3 regions of the Actinoplanes octamycinicus genome follow, and region 2 is predicted to be linked to each of the others. Evidence: riboswitches for the same ligand, from Rfam matches in the RefSeq annotation. Region 2 holds a riboswitch; each other region holds the start of a gene.

Region 1 (7,337 bases), 6.4 Mb from region 2:
CCCGGCGACAGGTGACCACGTACGCCCGTCGCGCCTGAGCCACGGCGGCACAGGGCGCCGATGACCACGCGCCACAAGCGCTGAAGTCCCCGGGCCGGGCCCCACAAGGGTCCGGTCCGGCGGTCCCCCCACCGACGATCATGGATGACCCGTACGTTTATGATCTTGGCGCGTGATCCACAAAAGTCTGTCCATAGTGGTGGCGACTGGATTGATCGGTGCCGCCACCCTGTTCGGCGCCGCCCCGGCGTACGCCGACGAGACCGAAACCTCCGAACCACCCCGCGTTGAGCTGGTCCTCGACGTCAGCGGCTCGATGCGCGCCGCCGACATCGACGGCGAGACCCGGATCGCGGTGGCCAAGCGCGCCTTCAACAAGGTGGTCGACGCGCTGCCGGAGAACACGCAGCTCGGCATCCGGGTGCTCGGCGCCACCTATCCCGGCAAGAACAAGAAGATCGCCTGCAAGGACACCCAGCAGATCGTCCCGGTCGGGCCGGTCAACGCGGTCCAGGCCAAGAACGCGATCGCCACCCTGAAGCCGACCGGGTACACCCCGATCGGCCTGGCGCTGAAGAAGGCCGCCGAGGACCTCGGCGACACCGGCTCGGTACGGCGGATCGTCCTGATCACCGACGGCGAGGACACCTGCACCCCGCCGGACCCGTGCGAGGTGGCCCGCGAGCTGGCCGCACAGGGCACCCACCTGGTCGTCGACACGCTCGGCCTGACCCCTGACGAGAAGACCCGCAAGCAGCTGGTCTGCATCTCCACCGCGACCGGCGGCACCTACGCCGCGGCGAAGAGCGAGGAGGAGCTGACCGACCGGGTGCAGCAACTGGTCGACCGGGCCGCGGTGCCGCCGCCGGTGCAGCCGGCCGTGGTCACCGGCACCGCCGACTGCACCAACGCGCCGCTGCTCGCCCCGGGCGTCTACACCGACCGGGAGAAGATCAGCGAGCACCGCTTCTACCGGGTGGCCGTGCAGCCCGGCCAGGAGCTGCGGGCCTCGGTGAGCATCTCGCTCGACCGGGCGCTGAACCCGGACTACGGGGTGCTCCTGAAAGCCGCGAGCAGGGACGGCCGGGAGCTGGTCCGCGGCGTGGACGCGGGCAGCGGGCGCGCGGACGTGCTGTCCGCAGGTCTGCGCTGGTCGGCCGACGAGCAGAAGGCGGACGCCAAGGCGTCGGCCGACGCGGCGGACGCGGACGACGCGGACGAGCCGGCCGACTCCGCCACCGAGCTGTGCCTGATCGTCAGCAACTCCTTCGCGGCGGCCGTGACCGCGGCCGGGCCGGGCATGCCGGTCGAGCTGAGCATCGACCTGGTCGACGCGTCGCACGCGCCGGACGCCCCCGGCCTCGGCCGCGGCTTCCTGTTCCTGCTGGTCCTGGCGATCGCCGGGCTGGTCGCCGGCGTGCTGGCCGGCTGGATCACCCGGTACTGGGTGGCCACCTGGAGGGAGAACTGATGAGGATCAAGCACCTCGCGCTGGCCGGTGCCGCGATCTTCGGCATCGCGGCCGTGCCGGCGCCGGCGTTCGCCGACGACCCGCAGCCGATCGCCCCGGTGAAGACCGCCGGGACCTCGTTCCTGACCGCCGTGGCGATCACCGCGAACCAGCCGGTCGAGGTCGGCGCGGTCACCGGCGACTACCTGTACTGGCAGTTCACCGCGGAGGCCGGCCAGCGCCCGGACCTGGCCGCGTCGGTCACCCTGCCCGCCGACGGCCGCACCGGCGACGAGTCGTGGATCATCGAGGTCTTCGACGGGTTGCGCCGCCGGCAGGCCTGCGTGGCCGGCGAGCAGAGCCCGGTGGCGGCCCGGGACGCGGCGCAGGTGACGCTCGGCTGCCGGATCCGGCAGGTCCGGTCGTGGGCCGAGCCGCAGGACGGCGATCCGCTGCCGGGCACCTACTACGTGCGGCTGTCCAGCACCAAGGTGCCGGAGGCGGACCTCGGCCTGCCGCTCAAGGTGCGCCTGACGCTGACCGCCGAGAAGGGTGACCTCGACGCCGACCAGGGCGAACTGGCCAAGCCGCTGGTTCCGAACAACCAGCCCGGCACGGTGCTGACCGGTCCGGCGCCGTCGGCGTCGCCGTCCGCGGAGGTCGAGGAGAGCAGCTTCAGCATGGACTGGCTGCCGGACTTCTCCGGCCGCTGGTTCTGGACCGCCGGCGGCGGCATCCTCGCCGCCCTGACCGGCCTGTTCGGTTTCTCCCTGACCCGGCGCCGCCGCCGCGCCTGAGAAGAAGCCCGGGACCGGAGACCGGTCCCGGGTTTTCCTTTTCCGCAACCACCCGCGGACAATGAAGAGGGCGGAGATCGTTGTGGACGCGCAGCGGCCAGATCTCCGCCCTCGGCCCGCGCGGGAGCATGCGATCCGCACCCCGCTGGGCCTGCGTATATGAAGGTCCTGAATTTAAAAATCGTCGTCGAAGGTGACGCTGCCGGAAACTCCCACCTGGTAGGCGGAGACGCGGCGCTCGAAGAAGTTCGACAATTCCTGGACGTCCTGCAGCTCCATGAACGCGAACGGATTCTTGCTGCCGTAGACCGGCGCGATGCCCAGCGCCTGGAGGCGCCGGTCGGCGACGTGCTGCAGGTACTCCCGCATGTCGCCCAGCGACATCCCGCTCACCCCCTGTTCCAGCAGGTCGGCGGCGAACTGCACCTCGCACTCCACGGCCTCGGCGAGCATCTCCCGGACCTGCTGCTCCATGTCCGCGTCGAACAGGTCCGGCTCCTCGCGGCGCACCTGGTCGACCACGTCGAAAGCGAACGCCATGTGCATGCTCTCGTCACGGAACACCCAGTTGGTGCCGGACGCCAGACCCTGCAGCAAACCGCGGGACCGCAGGAAATAGACGTAGGCGAAGGCGCCGTAGAAGAACAGCCCCTCGATGCACGCCGCGAAGCAGATCACGTTGAGCAGGAACGCCCGCCGGTCCGCCTTGGAGGACAGGGCTCGCAGCTCGAAGATCGAGTCGATCCATTTGAAACAGAACTCCGCCTTGCGCGCGATCGACGGAATGTTGTCGACGGCGGCGAAAGCGGCCGCGCGCTCGTCCAGATCCGGCACATAGGTGTCCAGCAGATTCAAGTAGAACTGGACGTGCACCGCCTCCTCGAACAGCTGCCGGGACAGATAGAGCCGGCCCTCCGGGGAGTTGACGTGCTGATAGAGGTTGAGCACCAGGTTGTTCGCGACGATCGTGTCGCCGGTGGCGAAGAACGCCACCAGCCGGCTGACCAGGTGCTTCTCCGCGTCCGACAGGGTGGCCAGGTCGGCCAGGTCACCGTGCAGGTCGACCTCCTCGACCGTCCAGGTGTTCTTGATGGCGTCCTTGAACCGGTCGAAGAAGTGCGGATACTTCATCGGCCGCAGGGTCAGGTCCATTCCGGGATCGAGCAACATTACTGGCACGCCTCACACGATTCGGGGTTTTCCAGGGAGCAGACCTCGGCCGGGGTGAGCGCCGGGATCACCGAGACGGTGGCCTGCTGGATCCGCGTCGCCGGGCGGGAGCGGAGGTAATAGCTGGTCTTCAGCCCGGACTTCCAGGCGTAGAGGTACATCGACGACAGTTTGCCGATGGTCGGCGCGGCCAGGAACAGGTTCAGCGACTGTGACTGGTCGATGAACGGCGCCCGGGCGGCGGCCAGGTCGATCAGCGCACGCTGCGGCAGCTCCCAGGCCGTACGGAAAAGGTCCTTGATCTCGGCCGGCAGGCCGGCGATGTCCTGGACCGAACCCTCGGCCCGTTTGATCGCCTCCCGGATCTCGGGCGTCCACCGGCCGCGCGCCTTCAGCTCGGCCACCAGATAGGTGTTGACCTGGAGGAACTCGCCGGACATGGTTTCCCGCTTGAACAGGTTGGAGACCTGCGGCTCGATGCACTCGTAGCAGCCGGCGATCGACGCGATCGTGGCGGTCGGCGCGATCGCGACCAGCAGCGAGTTGCGGAGACCGTGCGCCGCGATCCGCTCCTTCACCGCGGCCCAGCGGGTCGGCTGGCCGAGCGGCGCGCCCCACAGCTCGGGGTGCAGGCGACCGGCCGCGGCCCGGGTCTGCGGGTACGCCGGGTGCGGCCCGAACTCGGCGGCCAGCCCGGCCGACGTCTCCAGCGCGGTCAGCAGGATCTCCTCCTGCACCCGGGTGGACAGCTCCTTGGCCGCGGCCGAGTCGAACGGCAGCTTCAGCGTGAAGAACGCGTCCTGCAGCCCCATCAGCCCCAGCCCGACCGGGCGCCACCGCGGGTTCGACGCGGCGGCCTGCACCGACGGGTAGTAGTTGATGTCGATCACCCGGTCCAGGAAGACCACCGCGGTGCGCACGGTCGCCCGCAGCCGCTCCCAGTCCACCCCGTCGGCCGTGGTGTGCGCGCCCAGGTTGATCGAGCCGAGGTTGCAGACGGCCGTCTCGTCGTCGCTGTTCACCTCGAGGATCTCGGTGCACAGGTTGGACAGGTGGATGGTGTTGCCGGGCGCGCCGGTCTGGTTGGAGAGCGCGTTCGACCGGTCCTTGAAGGTCATCCAGCCGTTGCCGGTCTGCGCCAGCGTCCGCATCATCCGCCCGTAGAGGTCCCGGGCCTTGACCGTTTTAACCGCTTTCACCGAGGCTTTCCGGTACGCCTCCGTGAACTCCTCGCCGAACAGGTCGGGCAGCTCCGGCGCGTCCGAAGGGTCGATGAGATGCCAGTCCTCGTCGGCCTCCACCCGGCGCATGAACTCGTCCGGGATCCAGTTGGCCAGATTCAGATTATGGGTACGCCGGGAGTCCTCGCCGGTGTTGTCGCGCAGCTCCAGGAACTCCTCGATGTCCGGGTGCCACGGCTCCAGGTAGACGCAGGCCGCACCCTTGCGCCGGCCGCCCTGGTTGACCGCGGCGACCCCGGCGTCCAGCGTCTTCAGGAACGGGACGATGCCGTTCGACCGGCCGTTGGTGCCGCGGATCAGCGCGCCCCGGCCGCGGACCCGGGACCAGGCGATGCCGATGCCCCCGGAGAACTTCGACAGCTTGGCGACCTGGTGGTACCGCTCGTAGATCGAGTCCAGCTCGTCCTTGGGCGAGTCGACCAGGAAGCACGAGGACATCTGCGTGTGCCGGGTGCCGGAGTTGAACAGGGTCGGTGAGCTGGGCAGATAGGCCAGGCTGGAGATCAGCCGATAGAAGCCGATCGCCTCGTCCGGGGTGCGGGACAGGCCGCAGGCGACGCGGAGCAGCCAGTACTGCGGGGTCTCCAGCGGGGTGCGCTTCGTCGGGTGCTTGAGGAGGTAGCGGTCGGCCACCGTGCGGAGGCCGAAATACTCGAACCGGAGGTCGTTGGCCGGATCGATCGCGGCGTCCAGTTCGGACCGGAACCTGGTGACGAAGGCCAGCGTGTCGTCGCTGATCAGGCCCTGCTCGTGGCCGAGCGCGATCGACTCGCTGAAGCGGGTGACGCCGTGCTCGCGGACCTCCTGGGTGACCAGGTCGATCAGCAGCCGGGCGGCCAGCCTGGAGTACTGCGGCTCCTCGCCGATCAGCTCAGCGGCCGTCTGAATCGAGAGTTTGTCCAGCTCCTCGGTGGTGGCACCGTCGTAGAGCCCGCTGATCGTCCGGGTCGCCACGCGCAGCGGATCGACCTCGTCCAGCCCGGTGATCCAGCGCTCCACGGCCGCGACGATCCGGTTGACGTCGACCGGCGTCAGCTCGCCGTTGCGCTTGCGCACCCGCATGACCTGCCGGCGCTGCCCCGGGACGGTTGTCGTCTGCGGGCTCGCGTCCAGGCCCGTTCCCGGGCTGTTCTCCGGATTCTTTACCGGGCTACTCTCCGGGCTCTTTTCCGGACTGTTCTCCGGGCCCTTCTCCGGACTGTTCTCCGGGCTCTTTTCCGGGCTTCTCTCCGGCGTGAGCGTCATGGCCCTCTTCCCTCGCGAGTCGGCGCGCGGGAAGACACCACACTGCCCGCCGGGCGCGTGGGCGCACGGCGGCAACGAAGGCGTCGGCCGTCCCACGCGGCCTTCGACCGCCGCACACGGTCGCGTGCGGCGCGCTGGCAGGTCTTCGGACTCGTGGGCGCTCTCGAAAGAACCTACTGGCCGTCGCTTCCCAGACCTCACGGTCCAGTGCTCGATGACGGCGGTCGTTCCCACTCACCGCTGCGGGGCAGTCCCGGTCTCACACCGGATTCCCTCTTGCCTCGGACGCTCCCGGGGAGCGGCCGAACCAGCTGCGATCGAGACTATATATGGGCACGACACCGTCCACGCAACGCCAGATGGTGTGTCGCGCGCCCCTACTGCCGTCAACCACGCCGGCCGAACAGCCTCCGGCCCCATTCGCGCAGCAGCAGCACCAGCAGGAAGAACGGAATGAGGGCGACGCAGGCGATGACCATGGCGACGGCGGTGACCCAACCGCGAGAGGGGACTACGGGACGCGAGAAGCCGATGGTTCCCCTGCTGCTCTGGTTCTCACCGATCGTGAACGTGTCCCCGGGCTTCTCCCCCTTGAAGAAACCTGGCTGGTCGATCGTCAATCGGGTTCCGTTCCAGCCCCAGTTGACCGATACCGTGCACGCATCGTAATAACCGAACCCCTTAAAGGTGACTGGCCCACGGCGCGCACAACTCACAACGGTCGCATCCCCCGTCCGTCTCGCCTCGGCGAAGTCGTGCCCGCTGAAACGCTCGACGGTCATCGCTGTGGTGAGCAGGACGAACAAGACGAACAGAAGAACCACGAGGACGACAAGGTCACCGGCCCATGCACCGCGCCGCACCTCTACGACCGGACCGTTCCGGTCGCCGCCCTCCCTCGCCGCCCGCGACTTGGCGCGACGAGCCTCGGCCTCAGCCATCAGCTCGGCCAGACGACGTTTCCGATAAGCCGCCCGATCCTCTGTCATCGCACACCTCTGCACGCGATCATTGCGGAATCTCGATGTCCGGCGGTGTGGGTCCGCCTTTTCGCAGGGCGTCTCCAGCAGCACCACCGTTCTGGATGCTGTTGCCCCGGAGGCCTTCGCGCAGCGCATCCACCGCGATCCTCGCTTTCGTACCGTAGACGACATCATCCGTCTGAGCGAAGGTTCGATACGCCGCCTTGAACGCAGCCCGCGCACCTTCGCTGTCCGCGATGTAGCCGTCGGCCTCAGCCACCTTCGCCGAGTTCAGGAACACCGAACTGAAGATGGCCTCATCGACGAATTTGTTGAACCGGTCGCATGCCGCCAGCACCCGGGAAAACCGGCCGCCCAGTTCGGCGACGGCATCGGTGAGCCGCTGCAGGACCTTGGTAATCCTGCCGGTGTATTCGGCGACCAACAGCGCCACCTCGGCTATCACCTTGGG
Region 2 (7,337 bases):
GCGCGTGGCCGGTGGCGGCTTCCAGCTGGTCCAGCGGCATCACGTCGGCCCGGAGGGCGGCGGCGAGCTTGCCGGCCAGGCCCAGGCGGATCGGGCCGGACTCGCAGTCGACGACGACCGTGGCCACGCCGGACAGGGCCGGGGCCAGCAGCAGCGGGTCCGGGCCGCTGGTGGCGCGGCCGTCGGTGACCACGATCAGCAGTGGGCGGCGCCGGGGGTCGCGGCGGCGTTCGGTGGCGATGGTGCGGGCGGCGGCGCGCAGGCCGGCGGCGAGCGGGGTCCGGCCACCGGTGCGCAGGGCGGCCAGCCGCATCACGCCGACCTCGTGGCTGGACGTCGGCGGCAGCACCACCTCGGCGTCCGCGCCCCGGAAGGTGATCATCCCGATCCGGTCGCGGCGCTGGTAGGCGTCCCGCAGCAGGGACAACACCGCGGTCTTGACCAGCGTCATCCGCTTGCGGGCGGCCATCGAGCCGGACGCGTCGACGACGAAGAGCACCAGGTTCGCCTCGCGGCCGACGTGGATCGCCTCGCGCAGGTCCCGCGGCTCGACCCGGAACGCTCCTCGCGCCGACACGAGCTCACGGCCCCGCGCCACCTCCCCGGTCCCCGGGACAGCACGGTCGCCACGGACAGTAGCTCGGCCGGCGTCCAGGGCGCCGCGGTGCAGGGCGGCTCGGAGGGTGGCGGGCAGGTGCGGGGCGCCGGCGAGTTTGCCGAGCGGCTTGCGGGCGCCGACGACCCGGCCGCGGCGGGCGTAGGCCGGGGAACGTTTGCCGGTGTGGCCGCCGTCGCCGCGCGCGGTGATCCGGAGCGTGCGCGGGCGGAAGGCGGCGCCGGCCTGGGCGGGCGCGGCGGCCTGGCCACCGCCGCGCGGCGCGTCACCCGCCGGCGGCGGGTCGGCGGGCGTGGACGGCGAGGTGTCGGCGGGCGTCGCGTCGGCCTGCGGACTGCCGCCCGGGCCACCGGGCGGAGGACCACCGGCCGGGCCACCGGGGCCGCCGTCGGGACCACCGTCCGGCCCGCGATCCGGGCCGCCGGGACCGCCGTCCGGGTCGTCGTCCGGGTGCCGGTCGTCCGGCCCCTCGCCCGCGGCGTCGTCCCGGGACTGACCGGCGAGGTCCTCCCGGGCCTGGCGCTCGGCCTCCTCGAGGGCCTGGTCCAGCTTCTCCTCGTCGGTGCCGGGCGGGTCGAGCGGATCGGTGCGGCGCCGGTGCGGCAGGGCCAGCCGGGCCGCGTCGCGGACGTCGTCGGCGGTGACCCGGTCGCGGCCGTGCCAGGCGGCCAGCGCGACCGCGCAGCGGGCCACCACGATGTCGGCGCGCATGCCGTCGACCCCGTAGGCCAGGCAGACCCGGGCGATCCGGTCCAGCTCGGCGTCCGGCAGCACGACCGTGGGCAGGATGGCGCGGGCGGCCGCGATCCGGGCGGCGTACTCGCGCTCGTCGGCGACGAACCGGGCGGCGAAAGCGGCCGGATCCAGCTCGTAGGCGAGCCGGCGGCGGACCACCTCGGCGCGCTGGGTGGCGTCGCGCGGGGCGGCCACCGTGACCACCAGGCCGAACCGGTCGACCAGCTGCGGGCGGGGCTCGCCCTCCTCCGGGTTCATCGTGCCGACCAGCAGGAACCGGGCCGCGTGCTTGACCGAGACACCGTCGCGCTCGACGTGGGCGCGGCCCATCGCGGCGGCGTCCAGGAGCAGGTCGACCAGGTGGTCCGGGAGCAGGTTGACCTCGTCGACGTAGAGCACGCCGCGGTGCGCGGCGGCGAGCAGGCCGGGCTCGTAGGCCTTGACGCCGTCGGCCAGGGCCCGCTGGATGTCGAGGGTCCCGACCACCCGGTCCTCGGTGGCGCCGACCGGCAGCTCGACCAGGGTGGCCGGGCGGTGCGCGGCGGGGGTGTCGGCGGCGTGCGGGCCGTCCGGGCAGTCCGGGTCCGGGGCGGCCGGGTCGCAGGCGAAGCGGCACCCGCGGACCACCGTGACCGGCGGGAGCAGGGCGGCCAGGGCGCGGACCACGGTGCTCTTGGCGGTGCCCTTCTCGCCGCGGACCAGCACCCCGCCCACGGCCGGCGAGACCGAGGTCAGCAGGAGCGCGAGGCGCAGGTCGTCCAGGCCGACCACGGCCGAGAACGGGTACGGAGTTGTCACAGGGTGTTCCCTCCCGGCGGGTGTCCACGCCCGCGCGTCGGTCGTCACGAGCGGCCGGAGTCTCCTGACTCCCGGATCGCCGTTCCCCGCTCGCCTTCCGGCCTGCCGGCCGTGGCGTGCTGTCTCGTCAGCGGGTCGCTCCCCGGTCACAGTGGCGGGACCGTCCCGGATTCACACCGGGTTCCTCCGCAACCGCTCGGGCCCCATCCTTCCGACCGACAAGCCGCCCCGTCAAACAACCCCCACGAGATCACACCCCGCGGCCGAGCAACGCCACGAGATCACACCCCGCGGTCAGATCGAGACCAGGCAGAACACGTGCCCGTCCGGATCGGTGAGCACCGCCTGCCGCTCGCCCCACGGCTGGTCCTCCGGCGCGTCGATCACGGCGGCTCCCGCCTTTTCGGCCGCCGCGGTCACCGCGTCGACGTCGTCCACCCGGAAACTGATCGCCACCCCGGCCAGCCCCGCGGTCGGCGGCCGCTGGTGCAACATGATCTCGGTGGTGGTGCCGGGAACGGTCAGCGTCGAGAAATCCCCGAACGCGGACTTCTCGGTGAGACCGAGCACATCCCGGTACAACGCCCGGCTCCGGTCCAGGTCCGCTACCGACACGATAAGGCGCTGAAGTCCGATTACGGTCATGCTCGCGACCCTACTACCGGGTTTTCGGTGACCACCCGCGGGCATTGAAGGGGGTCGGTGATCGCTCGGGACGCGCCAGCGTCCTGATCACCGACCTCCGCCCCGCGCGGGAGCATGCGATCCGCACCCCAGCGGACGCGCGAATACAAAGATCTTGATCTTCAGATTTTGTCCGTAGACGATGCGAAGACAGCCGCATAGTGGTCGCGCAAGTCTTTCCAGCCGTGGTCCATGGCGGCCTTGCCGCGGATCGCCGTCACCGGCTCGCCGGCCAGCAGCCGCCCGAGCACGTCGGCGCACAGGTGCCACCCGGCCGCGACCATCGCGTCCATGTCACGATCGGCCAGCGTGTGCCGCAGCGTCAGCCGCGTGCCGTCCCCGGCCGGCTCCAGCTCCCAGCGCAGCAGATCCTCGCCCCAGGTGTATTCGAGCAGCTGGGTCGCCTCCACCCGATGAACGAAGGCGGGCAGCGCGGTCCGCTCGTCGCCGTCCACCATGGTGAGGGTGGCCGGACCGGTTTCGGTCAGCGGCCGGGAGGCGGTGAAGGGCGCCCAGCGGTCCAGCCGCTCCGGGTCGACCAGGGCGGCCCAGACCCGCTCGGGCGGCTGGGGCAGCTCGCGGATGAAGATCAGGGTCCAGCGGTCGCCGTCGGCGACCACCGCGGCCTCGGTGTGCGGTCCGGTCACGGTTCCTCCTCCGATGAGGTCGACGCGAGATGTCTTCCCAGGGCGTCCAGGTGGCCGTCCCACAAGGTCCGGTACGGCCGGAGCCATGCGTCGAGGGCCCGGAACGGCCCCGCCTCGAGCCGGTAGATCCGCTGCTGGGCCTGGGCCCGCACGCTGACCACACCGGCCTCGCGCAGCACCCGCAGGTGCTTGGAGACCGCGGGCTGGCTCATCCCGAGCGCCTGGACCAGGTCACCCACGCTCGCCTCGCGGGTCAGCAGCGCGTCGACGATGCGCCGGCGGGCCGGTTCGGCGAGCACTTCCAGGACGTCCACCCCACCAACATGCCCCAGCAGGAATATAACTGTCAAGGCATACTGGGTGCCGAGAAACGCCCCACCGGAATTCCGGTGGGGCGCCGTTCGACGATCCGGTTCGGGCTCCGCCTCCGAGTCCGAGACGGATTTCTCAGCGCTGCGACATCGGGACGAAGTCGCGCACCGGGGAACCGGTGTAGATCTGCCGCGGGCGACCGATCTTGTTGGCCGGGTCGTTCATCATCTCGCGCCACTGGGCGATCCAGCCGGGCAGACGACCGATAGCGAACAGCACCGTGAACATCTTCGTCGGGAAACCCATGGCCTTGTAGATCAGGCCGGTGTAGAAGTCGACGTTCGGGTACAGCTTGCGGGAGACGAAGTAGTCGTCGTTGAGCGCGATCTCCTCGAGCTGGAAGGCGATGTCCAGCAGCGGGTCCGGCGTGTCCAGGGTGGAGAGCATCTCCTGGGCGGCCTTCTTGACGATGGCGGCGCGCGGGTCGTAATTCTTGTAGACCCGGTGGCCGAAGCCCATCAGCTTGACGCCCTTTTCCTTGTTCTTCACCCGGGTGACGAACGAGTTGACGTCTCCGCCGTCCTTGCGGATCTGCTCGAGCATCTCGAGCACCGCCGCGTTGGCGCCGCCGTGCAGCGGGCCGGACAGCGCGTTGATGCCGGCCGAGACCGAGGCGAACAGGTTCGCCTGGGCCGAGCCGACCAGCCGCACCGACGACGTGGAGCAGTTCTGCTCGTGGTCGGCGTGCAGGATGAAGAGCATGTCCAGGATCTTGGCGACCTTGGGGTCCACGTCGTAGTTGACGGTCGGCAGGCCGAACGTCAGACGCAGGAAGTTCTCCACGTAGTCGAGCGAGTTGTCCGGGTACGGCAGCGGGTGGCCGATCGACTTCTTGTACGCATACGCCGCGATGGTCGGAAGTTTCGCCATCAGCCGGATTGCGGAGATATCCACCTGCTCGTCGTCCAGCGGGTCGAGCGCGTCCTGGTAGAAGGTGGACAGCGCGGTCACCGCCGAGGAGAGCACCGCCATCGGGTGCGCGTCGCGGGGGAAGCCGGAGAAGAAGGTCCGCATCTCCTCCTGCAGCAGCGTGTGCACCCGGATCTTGTCGCCGAAGTCGCGCAGCTGCTGGGCGGTCGGCAGCTCGCCGTTCATCAGCAGGTACGAGACCTCGAGGAACGTCGACTTCTCGGCCAGCTGCTCGATCGGGTACCCGCGGTACCGCAGGATGCCGGCGTCACCGTCGATGTAAGTGATCGCCGACGTGGTCGACGCGGTGTTCACGAAACCCTGGTCCAGGGTGACGTAGCCGGTCTCCTTCAGCAGCGCACTGACGTCGATGCCGCCCGGCCCGTCGACGGCCTCGCGAACACCCATCGACAATTGGCCACCGGGGTGGTCGAGCTTGACATCCGTCATGTATTTCCCTCACTTCACCGGCAGATGTCCCAAAGATTTTGCCGTTCACCGTAAACCCTCAACCTGAATGGGTCATCAGGTGGCCACCCGGTGAGGCATTGGTCACCAGTCCGTATAGACCGTTGCGCCATAGATAATGATCGGTATATTGCGAGAACGTAACGGGAAGCGGAGGTCGGACCGATGCAGATCCCGAGTCGGCCCCCCGTCGTGGTCGGGGTGAACGGGACCGCGGCCGGCCTGGCCGCCGTGCGCCTGGCCGCCCGGGAGGCGGTCTCCCGCGGCACACTCCTGACGGTGCTGCACGCTTTCAGCTGGGACGAGGCGGAATCCCGCCGCACCGCCTCACGCGTCGTCGAGGAGGCGGTCACCACCGCCCAGCGTTCCACACCCGGCCTCGACGTGCGGGGTCAACTCGTGGATGGACCCGCCGCCCGGGTGCTGCGCAAGGCCAGCCGGACCGCCGGGCTGCTGGTCCTGGGCGCCGACGACCTGGCCGCGACCGGCCGGCTGCCGGCCACGTCGCCGCTGCTCGAGGCGGTCACCCAGGCCTGGTGCCCGGTGCTGGTGGCCCGCGGGCCACGCCCGCCGTCCGGCCGGGTGGTGGCCGCCGTGGACGGCTCCGCCCCGTCCGTCCTGGCCCTGCGCCACGCCGCCGAGGACGCCCGCCGCCGCCGGCTGCGGCTGGACGTGGCGCACGCCGGCGACGAGGAGACCGGGCAGCGGGTGCTGGACCGGGTGCTCGCCCTGGTGCCGGACCTGCCACCGCTGCGCCGCCGGCTGCTGACCGGCCCGCCGGCCGCCGCCCTGGTGCGGCTCTCCCGCGGCGCCGGGCTGATCGTGCTGGGCCCGCGCGGCTCCGGGGGCGCCGGCCGATTCGGATCGGTGGCCGACGAGTTGTTGCGGCACGGCGGCTGCCCGACCGTTTTCGTCCACGGCCGCCGGGAACCCGCCGGAAAGTCGAAACCGGGCCACTCAACTGACCAATTCCGGCCGGTGACGACGCGTCCGTTGCTACGGTGAGGAAACATTAGTCTTAGGGCAAAACGGGAGGAATGCCCGGTGCGCTCCGTGCTCCCGCCCGCCATCGCCCGCCGCCAATGGCAGTTCATGGCCGTCATCGGGGTCCTCGCGACCGCGTTGTACGCGGCCTACTCGTCCTCGAACCTCGCCGCGGTGAGCCTGGTGGTGCTCTGCGTGCTCACCGTGGCGGCCTGCTTCGTCGGGCCGCGCCGGTGGGGTGCCGAGCCGCCGGTGGCCTGGCTACTGATGGCGCTCGCGGCGCTGCTCTTCCTGGTCGGGCTGCTGATCCGGCCGACGGTCACCAACCAGCCGATGCCGCTGCCGCTGCTCGCCGACGTGGCCACCTTCAGCGGTTACCTGCTGCTCGGCACGTTCCTGTTCATGCTGCTGCGCCGCCGGCAGAGCCTGGAGCGGCACGCCGTGCTGGACGGCCTGATCGTCTGCCTGGCCGCCGGGCTGACCAGCACGCTGCTGCTGGCCGCGCCGGCCGCCGCGATCCCCGGCCGGCCCGCGCTGCTCTCCATCATCCAGGGCACCTACCCGCTCTTCGACATCGTGCTGGCGCTCCTGGTGATCAACCTGGCGTTCACCACCAAGACCTGGCCGGTCAGCATGATCGCGCTGCTGGTGATGATGGTCGGGCTGTTCGTCGGCGACACCGCGTACGCGATCGTCGGGGTGAACGGCCAGATCTACGCCTCGCCGCTGCTCAACGTCCCGTACGTGCCGGCCTTCGCGGCGCTCGGGGTGGCCGCCCTGCACCCGTCGGTGACCGAGATGAGCCGCGCCGACCGGCTGCCCGTACAGGCCTGGTCCTGGCAGCGGCTGGCGGTGCTGCTGCCCGCGCTGTTCCTGCCGTTCGCGCTGCTGCTGACCACCGGCACCAGCGCCGCCTCGCACCGGATGCTGATCGCGGTGGCCGGCGCCCTGATGATCCTGCTGCTGCTGGCCCGGGCGATCTCCGCGGTGCAGGCCCAGGTCGCCGCCCAGCTGCACTCCGAGCACCAGGCCACGCACGACCCGCTCACCTCGCTGCCCAACCGGCAGTCCATCTCCGGCGAGATCGAGCGGCTGGTCACCGCGGTCGACTCGCACGGCCCGCA
Region 3 (7,337 bases), 6.7 Mb from region 2:
GTTCGGGCCGATCACGGTGACCCACTCGCCGCCGGTCACTTCGAGGTCGACGCCGTCGACGATGAGGGCGCCGTCCAGTCGTACCGTCAGATCGGTCACCAGGATCGCCGCACCGGACCGCCCACCGGGGGCGGCATCGGTCATGTCGTCACCCCGCGGCTGGTGCGCAGCACCACGATGAAGAACGGCGCGCCGAGGAACGCCGTGACCACCCCGATCGGGATCTCCGCGGCCCCGCCGGCGACCCGGGCCAGCAGGTCGGTCAGCGCCAGGAAGGCCGCGCCGAAGAGCAGCGACAGCGGCAGCAGCGAGCGGTAGCTCGGGCCGGTGAGCAGGCGCAACGTGTGCGGCACGATGATGCCGACGAAGCCGATCAGGCCGGAGACCGAGACCGCCGCGGCGGTGCCCAGCGACGCCGCGACGATCAGCAGGTAACGGCTGCGCTGCGGGTGCAGGCCGAGGCTGGTCGCCTCCTCGTCGCCGACCGTGAGCACGTCCAGCTCGCGGCGCTGGGCGAGCACGATCGCGGCGGTCAGCACCGTGTAGGGCAGCACTACCAGCACGTCGTGCCAGCCGGCCGTGCCGAGCCGGCCGAGCAGCCAGGAGTACACCTCGCGCAGCGACTCCACGTTCCGCTGCAGCAGATAGGTCTGCACCGCGGCGAGGAACGCGGAGACCGCGACCCCGGCCAGGATCAGCGCGCCGGGTGATCGGTCGCGGCCGCCGGCGGCGCCGAGGAGCCAGGTCAGGGCGACCGCCACCAGGGCGCCGAGAAAAGCCGCCATCGGTACGCCGATCGGCAGCCCGGCCGTCGCGTCAGCGGCCGGGCGCAGCACGATCACCGCGGTCACCCCGAGCCCGGCTCCGGCCGCCACGCCGAGCAGGTGCGGGTCGGCCAGCGGATTGCGGAACGCGCCCTGGTAGGCGGCCCCGGCCAGCGCCAGCATCGCGCCGACCAGCAGGCCGAGCACCACCCGGGGCAGCCGGAGCTGGGTGAGGATGGCGATCTCCCGCTCGGTGAGCCCGCTGTGCAGGTCCACCCCGGGGATCAGGTTGAGCAGCTCGGCCGCGACCGCGCCGGGCGGCAACGCGACCGAGCCGAAGGCGAGGCCGGCGATGACCGCGACCAGCACGGCCAGCACACCGGCCAGCAGCCAGGCCGGGCGCAGCCCGGCCGGCCTCATGACGCGGGAATCTCGCGGACCGCGTCGGCCACGGCCTTGACCAGATCGACGGTACGCGGACCCCACCGTGACGCGATGTCGTCGTCGAGCGGGTAGACCTGGCCTTTCCGCACCGCCGTGATCGCCGACCAGCCGGTCCGCGCCTTGACCGTGTCCGGCGACTGCTGGCAGCACTGGGTGTCGGCCAGGAAGATGGTGTCCGGGTTCGCCTTGACCAGCGCCTCCGCGGAGAGCTGCGGGTAACCGCCCTTGCTGCCGTCGGCGTCCGCGGGGTCGGCGACGTTGGTCATCCCGAACAGGTCGAACACCCCGCCGATGAAGGTCTTCGAGGTGGCCGAGTAGAGCTCCGGGCCCAGCTCGTAGTAGTAGCTGAGCGGCTTGGCGCGCGCCGGGACGCCCTTGACCACCTGATCGATCTCGGCCTTCATCTGCTCGGTGAGCTTGCCGGCCTCGGCCGGGTGCCCGGTCAGCGTGCCGAACTCGGTGATCTCCCGGTAGGTGTCGTCCAGGGTCTGCGCGGCCGGGGACAGGAACACCGGGATCTTGAGTTTGCCGAGCTGGGCCACGATCTGGTCGCTGTCGCCGGAGAGCACCACCAGGTCCGGGTCCTTGGCGGCGATCGCCTCGGCGTTCGGCTTGAACCCGGACAGGTCGGTCTTCGGGGCGTCGGCCGGGTAGTCGGACTGGTCGTCGACCGCGGTGACCTGCGGGCCGGCGCCGATCGCGAAGAGCATCTCGGTGGCCGTCGGGCTCAGCGAGACGATCTTCTCGGGGCGTTTGTCCAGGGTGAGCGAGCCGACCGTGGCCGGGAAACTGGCGGCGGTGCTCGCGGCGGACTGGCCGGCCTCCGGTGACGTGCCGTCCTTGTCGGTGCCGCCGCAACCGGCGAGCAGCAGTGCGGCCGCCGTGCCGGCGGCGAGAAGCGCGCGTTTCATCGAGGTCCTCCTGTCGGTCGGGTGTGGTGCATCGCCGACAGGGCCTGGGGGCCGCCGCCTGCGAGACGCCCCTCCCCGGGAGCGCGGGTTCGCGACCGCGCCCAGGCGACCTGGCTAGACCTCACATGGAGGGATCACAGTTGCGGGACAGCTCCGGTTTCACACCGGCTTCGCTGCGGCGCGGTCCCTGAAACGCTATCCCAGCCGGGCGCCGGTCGCTGCTCGACCTCAGGGTCTGTTCCGTCGGACACCTCCGCGGCGGCTATTTGCCCGCCTCGGTCCGGTCCTCGGCGGTCCGGTTGCTGGCGAGCTTGTCCGCAGCCGGCCCGCCCTCGGCGATGCCACCCTCGACCTGCTCGCTCTCGGCCTGCTCACCGTCGGCCTTGCTCCCGGTCGCGCTCTCGGCCTTGCTCTCGGCGGCGGCCACCCGGTCGCCGGCCGCGGCGGCCTCGTCGTCGCCGGCCAGGGCGGAGCGCAGCCGCGCTTTCTCCGCGGCGCGGCGCTGGGCGACCGAGCCGAGGTGCTCGGCCATCTCGTCGCGCCACTTGCGGAGCAGGAAGAACGCGAAACCGGCCGAGGCGACGAACGCGATCATCGCCTTGACCAGGATGTTCAGCGGGAGCGGGAAGAGCGCGGCGAAGACCACCACGAACAGGCCCAGGCGGCCCAGTGTGTACTTGATGGCGGGACTCATGATCTCTCTCCTCAGCCGGACCGCTGACGGAGCCAGCGGAGGCCGTAGAACCAGACGAAGCAGTACACGACCGTAGCGGTCACGGCGCCGGCACCGCCGCTCACCAGGGGAGGAGTGTACGGCGCGAGCACCCCGGCAACCGTCATGCCCGCCGCCGCGCCGAACCCGATGCCGAGCGCCGCGGCCATCACCCGGTCGGCGCCGAAGCCCTGCGCCCGGAACTGCTCCACGAACAGCCAGGTCGGCAGGATCACGATCAGCCATCCGTTGGTCTGGCCGAAGTCGGCGACCCTGGTCAGCGTCAGGACGCCCTCCAGGACCAGCACCACCGCGATGCCCAGGACCAGCCCGGCGAACGCCGCGCCGAGCAGGTCGCCGACCGTCTCCACCGGGCCTGGGTTGCGCCGCAGCCCGCCCGCGCTCCGCTGTCGAGTCATCCGCCGAACCCTAGGCCCAGACCTTCTGCGGTTCGCTGCGCCGCTCGGCCAGACCGACCGGCTTGTCATACTCCCGGACGACCTCGTACCGCGTGTTGCGCTCGACGGGCTGGAACCCGGCGTCCCAGATCAGGTCGAGCAGGTCGTCGCGGTGCATGGTGTTCGGCGTGCCGTACGAGTCGGCGTCGTGGGTGATCTTGTACTCCACCACCGAGCCGTCCAGGTCGTCGGCGCCGAAGTTCAGCGAGAGCTGGGCGACCGACAGGCCGTGCATCACCCAGAAGCACTTGACGTGCGGCACGTTGTCGAAGAGCAGGCGGGAGACGGCGAACGTCTTGAGCGACTCGGCCGGGGCGGCCATCGTGGTCCGTTCCTGGATCCGGTTACGGATCTTGCCGTCCGCCGAGTCGTGGAAGTCGTGCTGGTAGCGCAGCGGGATGAAGACCGCGAAGCCCCCGGTCTCGTCCTGCAGCTCGCGCAGGCGCAGCACGTGGTCGACCCGGTGCCGCGGCTCCTCGATGTGGCCGTAGAGCATGGTGGCCGGGGTCCGCATGCCTTTCTGGTGGGCCAGCCGGTGGATCCGCGACCAGTCCTCCCAGTGGCAGGCATGGTCGACGATGTGCTGCCGGACCTCCCAGTCGAAGATCTCGGCGCCGCCGCCGGTCAGCGACTCCAGCCCGGCGTCCATCAGCTCGTCGAGGATCTCGCTGGCGGACAGCCCGCTGATCTTCTCGAACCACTGGACCTCGGTGGCGGTGAAGCACTTGAGCTTGACGTTGGGCAGCGCGGCCTTCAGCTCGCGCAGCACCTTGGGGTAATAGCGCCAGGGCAGCGTGGGGTGCAGGCCGTTGACGATGTGCAGCTCGGTGAGCTGCTCGTCCTCCATCTCCTTGGCCTTGCGGACGGCCTCGTCGATGCGCATCGTGTAGGCGTCCTTCTCCCCCGGCTTGCGCTGGAAGGAGCAGTAGGCGCAACTGGCGGAGCAGACATTGGTCAGGTTCAGATGCCGGTTGACGTTGAACATCACCCGGTCACCGTTCAGCTCGGTGCGCTTGTGGTGGGCCAGCCGGCCGAGCCAGGCCAGGTCGTCGCTCTCGTAGAGCGCGATGCCGTCCGCGCGGCTGAGCCGCTCACCGGCGTAGACCTTCGCCTCCAGGTCCCGCTTCAGTCCGGCGTCCATGTGGCCCCTCTCCCGTCGTCGCCGTCGAGACTACGTCCCGCCCCCGACAACCAGCACGCCGCCGGGTGCCCGGATGTCCCGTTTCACATACTGGGAAGTAACCGAAATTGACGATCATGACATCGTCCCGACAAGCCGCTGAACTGGGCGAATGAGCGCGGACGCCGACAACTAGAAAAATTCTCAGCGTCCTTTCACCTTCTTTCGATCGACAGCGGTGCGCCGCCTGCGGTATGAACCTTTAGGAACGACTAGCGACGGTCTGCCGACCGCCGCGGACGGGGAGCTCATGTCGAAGGCACTGCGGTACGGACAGCGTCCAACTCGCTCCGTGCATGCGCGACTCCGCCCCGTCAGCTACTCGGCGGCCGTCGCCGCGGCACTGGCTGCGCTGTTCCAGCCGATCCCGGCCATGGCCGCACCGGGCGACGACCCGGCGCTCGCCGCCGGCATCCCGGACACCGGCTCGCGCCCCACCACGCTCGGCGCGCTGGTGCTGCCCGGCACCCCGGTCAGCCCGGCCACCACGCCCAGCAGCATTCCCGGCTCGGCGACCAACCCGGCCCTGCAGCAGATCGAGCGGGGCCGGCTCGAGGTCGACCAGCTCGGCGACCAGCTGCTCAAGCTGAAAGCCGACCGCGACCTCGCCCAGGCCCAGGTCGGCACCGCTGGGCAGCGGGTCACCGACGCGCAGGCCAGCCTGCAGGCCGCGCAGACCAACGCGGTCGCCGCCGCCGGCGAGGCCATGCAGCAGGCCGCCGCGGTCCCGCCCGGCGCGCTCGACTCCGGACTGCTCGGTCTCGACCAGCTCGCCCGCCTGCAGCGCGGCGAGGTGCCGACCGACGACTCGGCGGCCCGCCGCCTGGAGGCCGCGCAGGTCGCCGCCCAGGTCGCGCTCGACGAGCAGACCACCACCACGGCCAAGCACAACGACCTGGTCGCGCAGTACACGAAGCTGAACACCCAGCTCACCCAGAAGCAGACCGCGCTGACCGCGCTGGAGAACGCGCACCGCGACGAGCTGAACGCGGCCGAGGCCGCCGCCAGCGCGACCGACCAGGCGCTCGGCTCGGAGTACCTGGCCGGTTCGACCAATGGCCGGGGCGCCGACCCGCGGGCGGTCAAGGCGCTGCAGTTCGCGCTGGCCCAGCGCGGCGACCCGTATGTCTGGTCCGAGGAGGGCCCGGACCAGTACGACTGCTCCGGCCTGATGTACGCGGCCTATCGCCAGCCCAGCGTCGGCTTCCCGCTGGTCCGCGTCTCCCGCGACCAGTACTGGCAGACCCGCAACAAGGTCGTCGACCGCTACTCGTTGCTCCCCGGCGACCTGCTGTTCTTCAGCTACAGCAACAGCTGGACCGGCATCCACCACGTCGCCATGTACGCCGGCGACGGCATGATGGTCGAGGCCCCGCGCACCGGGCTGAACGTGCGTCTCGTCCCGGTCCGGTGGAGCCGCCTGTTCCAGGCCACCCGGGTCTTCGGCGCGGTCGAGGGCGGCGTCGACGACCTGCCGCTCGGCACGCCCGACCCGGAGGAGCCGGGCACCGGCGGGACGACCACCACCAAGTCGCCGACGCCGTCGGCGAGCAAGACCACCAAGCCGGGCGGGTCGGGGAGCAGCCCGACCGGCTCCAAGACGCCGACGCCGGCCAAGACGACCACCACGCCGCCGCCGGCCACCACCCCGACGCCGGGCGGCTCGGCGTCGACCCCCTCCACCGGCGGCTCCTCGTCGAGCAGCGGTGGTTCGTCCGGCTCCAGCCCGACCGGCACCTCGTCCAGCAGCACCGGCACCGGCACCGAGCCGACCGGCGAGACCGGCACGGGCAACACCGCCACCGCCACCGCCACGTCCTCGGCGACCGCCGCGGAGACCACCACGCAGGCGACCCAGACGACCAAGGCGACGGAGACGACCAAGGCGACCCAGACGACGAAGGCGACCGAGACCACCAAGGCGACGGAGACGACGAAGGCCTCCGACGCGGCTTCGGCGTCCGCCTCGTCCACCGACTGACCAGTACGCGTTTCGAACCGGCACCAAGTCCGGATATCGGGTAATAAGGCAGCGGGAAAACCATCCGAACCGGTCATCGGCTCGCTAGCTCCTTCGTCGTAGGGTTGGTCGGGTCGATGCCGGGTGCGTTCACACCGACTGATGTGGCACGGTTAAGGTCAGCGCCCGACGTCCGAGAGCCGTCGGCAGCGGCGGTCGGGAGGACCCATGGACGAGCAGCAGGCGACCAGGGACGGCGCGAGCTCCACGCCGCCGCCCGCCGGGCCGCCCGCGGACGACGCCGAGGGTTTCGCGCCACCTCCACCACCGCCCCCCGGGGCCCTGTGGGCGTCCCCGGGTCCGAAAGTGTCCGGGTCCGCCCCGGTCTCCGCCGCTCCCGCCGCTGACTCCTCGGCCGCCCGCCCGATCTCCGCCTCCGCCCCGGTCTCCACCCCGCCCGCCACCGGCTCCGCGCCGGTCTCCACCCCGCCTGCCACCGGCTCCGCCCCGGTCTCCGCCGCCCCGGCGTCCGGATCGGCGGCTGTGCCGGCGCCGACGGTCTCGGCGTCCGCGCCGGTCTCGGCGGCTCCGGCCTCCGGCTCGGCGGCGGTGCCCAGCCGCCCGGTGGTCGGCTCCGCTCCGGTTTCCGCGGCGCCCGCGCCGGTTTCCGCGGCGCCCGCTTCCGGCTCCGCGGCGCCCGCTTCCGGCTCCGCGGCCGTGCCCAGCCGGCCCGTCACCGCTTCGGCCCCGGTTTCGGCGGCTCCGGCGAGCGGGTCCGCCGCCGTCCCGGATGTCGCCAGGTCGACAACCGTCGAGCCGCAAGCTCCCGCCTCGAGCCCGCCACCGGCGGGCTCCGCCGTGGTGGCCAGTGCCAAGGCGTTCGGATCCGCTCAGGTCTCCGCGCCGCC

What was found. Region 2 has a riboswitch for cobalamin ahead of BJY16_RS39815 (VWA domain-containing protein). Riboswitches for the same ligand answer to the same signal wherever they lie in the genome.
Region 1: linked by a shared signal. The riboswitch ahead of BJY16_RS10765 (ribonucleoside-diphosphate reductase subunit alpha) and the one ahead of BJY16_RS39815 (VWA domain-containing protein) in region 2 are both predicted to bind cobalamin.
Region 3: linked by a shared signal. The riboswitch ahead of BJY16_RS09460 (ABC transporter substrate-binding protein) and the one ahead of BJY16_RS39815 (VWA domain-containing protein) in region 2 are both predicted to bind cobalamin.

What each region holds. Positions count from the first base shown of each region.
Region 1 is NZ_JACHNB010000001.1:2,386,158-2,393,494, reverse strand. It holds gene deoC (deoxyribose-phosphate aldolase) at 1-38, shown strand, start outside; gene BJY16_RS10780 (VWA domain-containing protein) at 176-1,471, shown strand; gene BJY16_RS10775 (peptidase) at 1,471-2,247, shown strand; gene BJY16_RS10770 (ribonucleotide-diphosphate reductase subunit beta) at 2,422-3,417, opposite strand; gene BJY16_RS10765 (ribonucleoside-diphosphate reductase subunit alpha) at 3,417-5,720, opposite strand; cobalamin riboswitch at 6,023-6,230, opposite strand; gene BJY16_RS10760 (DUF6346 domain-containing protein) at 6,290-6,892, opposite strand; gene BJY16_RS10755 (hypothetical protein) at 6,912-7,337, opposite strand, start outside.
Region 2 is NZ_JACHNB010000001.1:8,786,368-8,793,704, forward strand. It holds gene BJY16_RS39815 (VWA domain-containing protein) at 1-2,197, opposite strand, end outside; cobalamin riboswitch at 2,207-2,336, opposite strand; gene BJY16_RS39820 (VOC family protein) at 2,444-2,794, opposite strand; gene BJY16_RS39825 (SRPBCC family protein) at 2,956-3,480, opposite strand; gene BJY16_RS39830 (ArsR/SmtB family transcription factor) at 3,477-3,794, opposite strand; gene BJY16_RS39835 (citrate synthase) at 3,928-5,211, opposite strand; gene BJY16_RS39840 (universal stress protein) at 5,395-6,234, shown strand; gene BJY16_RS39845 (putative bifunctional diguanylate cyclase/phosphodiesterase) at 6,274-7,337, shown strand, end outside.
Region 3 is NZ_JACHNB010000001.1:2,092,028-2,099,364, reverse strand. It holds gene BJY16_RS09470 (ABC transporter ATP-binding protein) at 1-144, opposite strand, end outside; gene BJY16_RS09465 (FecCD family ABC transporter permease) at 141-1,184, opposite strand; gene BJY16_RS09460 (ABC transporter substrate-binding protein) at 1,181-2,119, opposite strand; cobalamin riboswitch at 2,206-2,339, opposite strand; gene BJY16_RS09455 (DUF4229 domain-containing protein) at 2,382-2,813, opposite strand; gene BJY16_RS09450 (hypothetical protein) at 2,825-3,250, opposite strand; gene mqnE (aminofutalosine synthase MqnE) at 3,261-4,430, opposite strand; gene BJY16_RS09440 (C40 family peptidase) at 4,762-6,450, shown strand; gene BJY16_RS09435 (hypothetical protein) at 6,609-7,166, opposite strand; gene BJY16_RS09430 (hypothetical protein) at 7,291-7,337, shown strand, end outside.